Regions from separate parts of the Bradyrhizobium sp. 2TAF36 genome, predicted to be linked through region 2. Evidence: predicted binding sites of a transcription regulator. Region 2 holds the regulator's gene; each other region holds the start of a gene.
What was found. Region 2 encodes LexA, which represses DNA repair genes until DNA is damaged. Its sites were predicted from a motif close to TGTTCNNNNTGTGTTCNG; they were not measured.
Positions count from the first base shown of each region.

Region 1 (2,265 bases), on a different contig from region 2:
CAGTTCGAGGAACACGAGAAACATCTGCAGCACCGCGGCGCCGAGCGCCGTTACCGTCACAGCAATCAACGCGGCGGTCGTCAGCGGCCCGACAATGGAGAAAATCACGACGATACCGGCCACGCGCGAAAGGCGACGAAACAGGGCGGCGACGGGATTGGCGTGGGCCGCGCTCACTTCGACAGCTCCTTCAGGCCTAGCCGGATGAGTTGCGCGGTCTCGGCGCTCTCGCCCGCGCTGCGCGATGCGGATGCAATAGCGGCAGCCGCCTGCGGCTGGCCGTAGCCGAGATTGACCAGCGCAGAGATCGCATCTGCCACCGGGCGCGGCGCGCGCTGGTCGTCGACGGCGCCGGCGAGATGCACGACGGCGGGATCGACATTGGCGAAAGCAGGCGCCTTGTCCTTCAGCTCGGTAACGATGCGCTCGGCAACCTTGGGGCCGACGCCCGGCGTGCGTGCCACCGCGGCCTTATCGCGCAGCGCAATCGCGTTGGCGAGGTCGGAAGGCGCCAGCGTGCCGAGCACGGCAAGCGCGACCTTGGCGCCGACGCCCTGCACGGTCTGAAGCAGGCGAAACCATTCGCGCTCCTGGTCGGTGCGGAAGCCGAACAGTTTTATTTGATCCTCGCGGACATAGGTCTCGATCGACAGCACCGCGGCCTCGCCGGGCGAGGGTAGATGCTGCAGCGTGCGGGCCGAGCAATGCACCTGATAGCCAACGCCGCCGACGTCGAGGAGCACATAATCCTCGCCGTAGGAATCGATCAGGCCTTTGAGCTTGCCGATCATCTCGGGACCTCGGCTACGGCAGGCACTTCTCTCTCGTCATGGCCGGGCTTGACCCGGCCATCCACGCCTTTGACATCGGCGAGAAAGAACGTGGATGCCCGGGACAAGCCCGGGCATGACGCCGGCGATGCATGGCGATCGATCATATCCCCACCACCTTCAGCCTGAGCGCCGTGCTTTGGCGATGATGGGCGTGGGTAATGGCGATGGCGAGCGCGTCGGCGGCGTCCGCTGACGGCGGCTCGGCTTTCGGCAGCAAGATCTTCAGCATCATCGCGATCTGGTGCTTGTCGGCGTGGCCGGCGCCGACCACCGTCTTCTTGACCTGGTTCGGCGCGTATTCGGCGACGGTAATGCCGAACATCGCGGGCGCCAGCATGGCGACGCCGCGGGCCTGGCCGAGCTTCAGCGTCGCGACGCCGTCCTTGTTCACAAAGGTCTGCTCGACCGCGGCTTCCATCGGCTTGTGACCGGACAGGACGGCCGCAAGCCCCTCATGGATTGCGAGCAGCCGGCTCGCCAGCGGCAAATCGTCCGGTGGTTCCACCGAGCCGCAGGCGACGTAGATCAAACGATTGCCCTCGGCCTCGATCACGCCCCAGCCGGTGCGGCGSAGGCCGGGGTCGATGCCGATGATGCGAACGGGGCCACGAATCGGGAGCGCAGTCATGGGCCAGTGATAGCGGCTGGCTGCGGTGGGGGAAACAGAAACAGAACGGAAGTAACAGGGGAAGTGGGGTGTCGCGATTGGGTGCCCGCGATGACGACCACAAGACACGCGGTCATACCCCGCGAAAGCGGGGTATCCAGTACGCCGCGGCTTCTCCGTTTCCCTCTGACGTCTCTGGAATACTGGGTCGCCCGGTCAAGCCGGGCGACGACAGCAGAATCTGGGGCTGGTGGCGACCTCAGCCGCCCATCTTCGCCAACAGCGCGTCCGACACCTCGAAATTGGCGTAGACGTGCTGGACGTCGTCGTGCTCGTTGAGCAGGTCCATCAGCTTCAAAAGCTTCTCGCCGGTCTCGTCGTCGACCGCGACCGTATTCTGCGGCTTCCAGATCAGGGCGGCCTTGCGCGGCTCGCCGAACTTGGCTTCCAGCGCCTTGGCGACGTCGCGATAGCCTTCGGTCGAGGCGTAGATCTCGTGTCCGCCTTCGCTCGATACGACGTCGTCGGCGCCGGCCTCGATCGCGGCATCCAGCACGGCGTCGTCGGAGGCGACGCTGCGGTCGTATTCGATGATGCCGGTGCGGTCGAACATGAAGGAGACCGAGCCGGTTTCGCCGAGATTGCCGCCCGATTTGGTGAAGAAGGAGCGGATGTCGGAGGCGGCGCGGTTGCGGTTGTCGGTCAGCGCCTCGACGATGACGGCGACYCCGCCGGGGCCGTAACCCTCGTAGCGGATCTCGTCATAGTTCTCGCCCTCATTGCCGAGCGCCTTCTTGACGGCGCGCTCGATATTGTCCTTCGGCA
Region 1 is NZ_JBFRFR010000151.1:2,848-5,112, forward strand. It holds gene AB4Z51_RS42800 (hypothetical protein) at 1-177, opposite strand, end outside; gene ruvA (Holliday junction branch migration protein RuvA) at 174-791, opposite strand; gene ruvC (crossover junction endodeoxyribonuclease RuvC) at 934-1,461, opposite strand; gene AB4Z51_RS42815 (YebC/PmpR family DNA-binding transcriptional regulator) at 1,700-2,265, opposite strand, start outside.
Region 1: ruvC (crossover junction endodeoxyribonuclease RuvC) is a predicted target of LexA. The motif match lies at 1,492-1,509, and genes of this name have one in related genera.

Region 2 (2,265 bases):
CCGCCCCGCCGGCGTCGACTTCTCGGAAGGCGACGTGCTGCTGCGCAAGGGAGCCCGGCTCACCGAGCGCGACCTCGCGCTCGCCGCCGGCATGAATTACCCGCAATTGCCAGTCCGGCGACGCCCGAAGGTCGCGATCCTCGCGACCGGCGACGAGCTGGTGATGCCGGGTACGACGCCGGGCCACGGCCAGATCGTCTATTCCAACGGCTACGCCCTGCACGCGCTCGCCCGCAGCGAGGGCGCCGATACCATCGACCTCGGCGTTGCCGCCGATACGCTGGAGGCCACCACGGCCGGCATCGGCCGCGCGCGGGAGAGCGGCGCCGACATCCTGATCACGACCGGCGGCGCGTCGGTCGGGGACCACGATCTGGTCCAGCAGGCGCTGAGGGACGAAGGTATCTCGATGGCGTTCTGGAAGATAGCGATGCGGCCGGGCAAGCCGATGATGAACGGGCGGCTCGGCGCGATGCGCGTGATCGGCCTGCCCGGCAATCCCGTGTCATCCTACGTTTGCGGCTTCCTGTTCATGGTGCCGTTGATTCGCGCGCTTTCGGGCCGTTCGATGATTCATCACCGCCGCGAACGCGCGGTGCTCGGCCGCGATGTCGGCGCCAACGACCAGCGCGAGGATTACCTGCGCGCACGCCTCGAGCTCCGCGATGACGGCACGCTCGTCGCCCTTCCGGTCAATCACCAGGATTCCTCGCTGCTTGCGAATCTCGCTGCGGCACAGGCACTTCTCGTGCGCGCGCCATTCGCGTCGAAGGCCGAAGCCGGCACGCCTTGCGAGGTCTTGCGGCTGCCCGTCTGAGCGCTTCGTTCGCGTGCGTTCCGCGAACTTTGTCGCGTTCACGGTAAATTAAGCAGTTGCGGAACATGTATCGAACATATAGTGTCTGTTCATGATTTGTTTCGAGAATGTAGCGGCTTACTGCTGAATTCAGCGTCTCGGAATCGAACGACATCAACCGGGGGATTTTGGTCGAGATGTTAACGCGCAAACAATACGAGCTCCTGCGGTTCATCAGCGAACGGCTGAAGGAAAGCGGCGTGCCGCCCTCCTTCGATGAGATGAAGGACGCGCTCGACCTGCGCTCGAAATCGGGCATCCATCGCCTGATCACTGCGCTCGAGGAGCGCGGCTTCATCCGGCGCCTGCCCAACCGGGCCCGCGCCATCGAGGTGATCAAGCTGCCCGAGCTTCAGGCCGCTGCCGGCAGCCGCCGCGGCTTCACGCCGAGCGTCATCGAAGGCAATCTCGGCAAGGTCCGCACGACTTCGAGCCCGCCGGCGGACGAGGGCGAGCGCCCCGTCGCGGTCCCCGTGATGGGCCGCATCGCGGCCGGTACGCCGATCGAGGCCTTGCAGACCCGCAGCCACACCATCAGCGTACCGCCTGACATGCTCGGCTCGGGCGAACATTACGCGCTCGAAGTGCGCGGCGATTCCATGGTCGAGGCCGGCATTCTCGACGGCGACATGGCGCTGATCCAGCGCAACGAGAGCGCCGATACCGGCGATATCGTGGTGGCGCTGATCGACGACGAGGAGGCGACGCTCAAGCGCTTCCGCCGCCGCGGCGCCTCGATCGCGCTCGAGCCCGCCAATGCGGCCTATGAGGTCCGCATTCTGCCGCCCAACCGGGTGAAGATCCAGGGCAAGCTGATCGGGCTGTACCGGAAGTATTGATACCGGACGTGCCGGTATCGGTTATTTGGCGCCCCGCGCGCTTTCGATCGGCGGCGCCGATCCGAGATTGGAGCGGACGATTGTCCGCTTCCGCTGGATAGTCTTTCTGGTTTCGCGCAGATTATCCGGCCCCTCCTCCAGCGGTAAATCCTCGGCACGCCGCACGAAGCAGCCCTGCTTCGCGGCCTTCAGGTTCGAGGAGAAGTCATGCGCCGGATCGTTCTGAGCACAATTGCTGTGGCGCTGATCGCAGCATCAGCGTCGCAAGCCTTGGACGTACAAGCCTTGGACGTACAAGCCTTGGCCGTGCAAGCCTTGGCCGTGCAAGCCTTGGCCGTGCAAGCCTTGGCCGTGCAAGCCTTGGCCGTGCAAGCCTTGGCCGCGCAATCGCGGCCCCATGTCCGCAAGGACACCGCCGTAAGCGAGCAAGTCCGCAAGGCCCTCGACGCCGTCGACCAACCGTCGCGGCCGGGCTGGCACTATTCCGGCTGGTCGGCGCCTGCGGGGCGCTGACACGCGCCTGCAGAATGCAAAGGGGCGGGCTTTGTTCCTGGCGGATTCGGGAAAGTT
Region 2 is NZ_JBFRFR010000054.1:51,999-54,263, forward strand. It holds gene AB4Z51_RS28575 (molybdopterin molybdotransferase MoeA) at 1-817, shown strand, start outside; gene lexA (transcriptional repressor LexA) at 994-1,695, shown strand; gene AB4Z51_RS28585 (Cys-every-fifth RiPP peptide CefA) at 1,884-2,108, opposite strand.

Region 3 (2,265 bases), on a different contig from region 2:
GCTCCTTGTCGGGGATGACGAGGTCCTCGTCGACATGCTGCTCGACGCCGAGGCCGCCGCAGGCCGGGCAGGCGCCGTAGGGATTGTTGAACGAGAATAGGCGCGGCTCGATCTCCGGAATCGTGAAGCCGGTGACGGGGCAAGCGAATTTTTCCGAGAACAGGATGCGCTCAGGCCCGCTCTTGTCGTGGATTTTTGCGGTCTTCTTCTTCTCCTCGACGGGCGCAGCCGCTGCAGGCGCATCGGCGAACTCGACGACGGCGAGGCCCTCCGCGAGCTTCAGCGCGGTCTCAAAGCTTTCGGCGAGGCGCTGGCCGATGTCGGCGCGCACCACGATGCGGTCGACCACGACGTCGATGTCGTGCGGAAATTTCTTGTCGAGCGTCGGCGCCTCCGCGAGCTCATGGAAGGTGCCGTCGATCTTGACGCGCTGAAAACCCTTCTTGAGCCATTCGGCGAGTTCCTTGCGGTACTCGCCCTTGCGGCCGCGCACGACCGGGGCGAGCAGATAGAGGCGGGTGCCTTCGGGCAGCGCCAGCACGCGGTCGACCATCTGCGAGACGGTCTGGCTCTCGATCGGCAGACCCGTGGCGGGCGAATAGGGCACGCCGACGCGCGCCCAGAGCAGGCGCATGTAGTCGTAGATCTCGGTGACGGTGCCGACGGTCGAACGCGGGTTCTTCGAGGTCGTCTTCTGCTCGATCGAGATCGCCGGCGACAGGCCGTCGATCTGGTCGACATCAGGCTTCTGCATCATCTCCAGGAACTGGCGCGCATAGGCCGACAGCGATTCGACGTAGCGGCGCTGGCCCTCCGCATAGATGGTGTCGAAGGCGAGCGAGGATTTGCCGGAGCCTGACAGCCCGGTGAACACCACCAGCTTGTCGCGGGGAATCTCGACGTCGACATTCTTGAGGTTGTGCTCGCGCGCGCCACGAATCGTAATTGCGCGCAGGCTGGATCCCGCGTTCTGCTGTTGGCGCTTCGCCTTGATCACTTCATCCATCCGAGTTGCCCTCAAGGAATCCCAAAGGTGCGCGATCGCGCCAACAAAAAAGGCGCGCGTCGCCCGGAACCGGGATCGGCGCCGATGGGTATGGCAGCGAACGTAGGAAGAACGGGGACGGATTTCCAGTGGCGTGTGCGAATCGTCAACGGATTGTTGGCGCGCTGGCGGCATCTGGCAGGAGCAGGGCCCCCGGAACATGCGAAGGGCCGGCGCGAGGCCAGCCCTTCGTTCGCGTTTGAATGCGGATTTGGGGCAATCCGCACATGATCAGGACTTGGAGGTTCCTGAGGGAAGCTTGGTCTCAGTATTTGGCGACGACCGGGCCGCCCCAGCGGTAATTGATGCGGATCAGGCCCATGTCGATATCCTGGCCRATCCGGTCGGTGCGCGGGGCGAAGCCGCCGACGAGCGTTGCGAAGTCGGCGCTGTGATGGCCGAGGAAGACATGGTTGTACTCGCCGCCGACCGACCAGTTCTCGGCAAAGCCCCATTCCACGCCGATGCCGATGGTGTAGCCCCAGCGGGTCTGGTTGACGCTGTTGAACACCGCGGCCGGGACGCCGGGGACGAAGGTGTCGTACTTGTCGTGCGCCACCGCGGCGCCGGCCTTGCCATAGAAGAGCAGGTTGTTGACGGCGTAGCCCATCTGGCCAGTGAACAGGCCGAAGCTGTCGATCTTGGTCTGGTTGGTGAACAGCGGCAGCGCCACGCTGACATTGCTGCCCTTGAAGTCGGCCCAGTTGCCCTGGCCCTCGATGCCGAACACCCAGCGCGACTTCTGCCAGCGATAGCCGAGTTGTCCGCCGATCGTGCCACCGCCCGCATTGTGACAGCCTTCGCCAACGGCCGGATCGACAGCGACGCCGAGCGCGCGGGTCACGCCTCAGCAGCCCGCCGCCGCCGTTGATGCCGACATAGATGCCGCTCCAGTCGTAGAGGGGAACGGCGGCCGCCGGTGCCTTGTAGATCGGGAGATCGGCGGCGGTAGCCGGCGCGACCGCGCCAAGTGCGAACAGGCTGACCGCAGCCAGCATCCACGTCTTCATGTCACGTCCCCAACTCGCCAAAACCATTCGCGGACGCCTTGCGCGCGCCTCACGACTCCAAGACGGTTGGGTGCACCCTCGCGCGAAAACAAAAAGGCCGGCGCAAGGCCGGCCTTTCGTAACGCGATGGCGTCGGAGGCGAAGATCAGTATTTGGCGATGAGGGGGCCGCCGAACCTGTAACTGACGCGGGCCGTTGCAATGTCAACGT
Region 3 is NZ_JBFRFR010000012.1:101,834-104,098, reverse strand. It holds gene uvrA (excinuclease ABC subunit UvrA) at 1-1,006, opposite strand, end outside; partial or broken gene AB4Z51_RS09230 (outer membrane protein) at 1,311-2,055, opposite strand; gene AB4Z51_RS09225 (outer membrane protein) at 2,201-2,265, opposite strand, start outside.
Region 3: uvrA (excinuclease ABC subunit UvrA) is a predicted target of LexA. The motif match lies at 1,103-1,120, and genes of this name have one in related genera.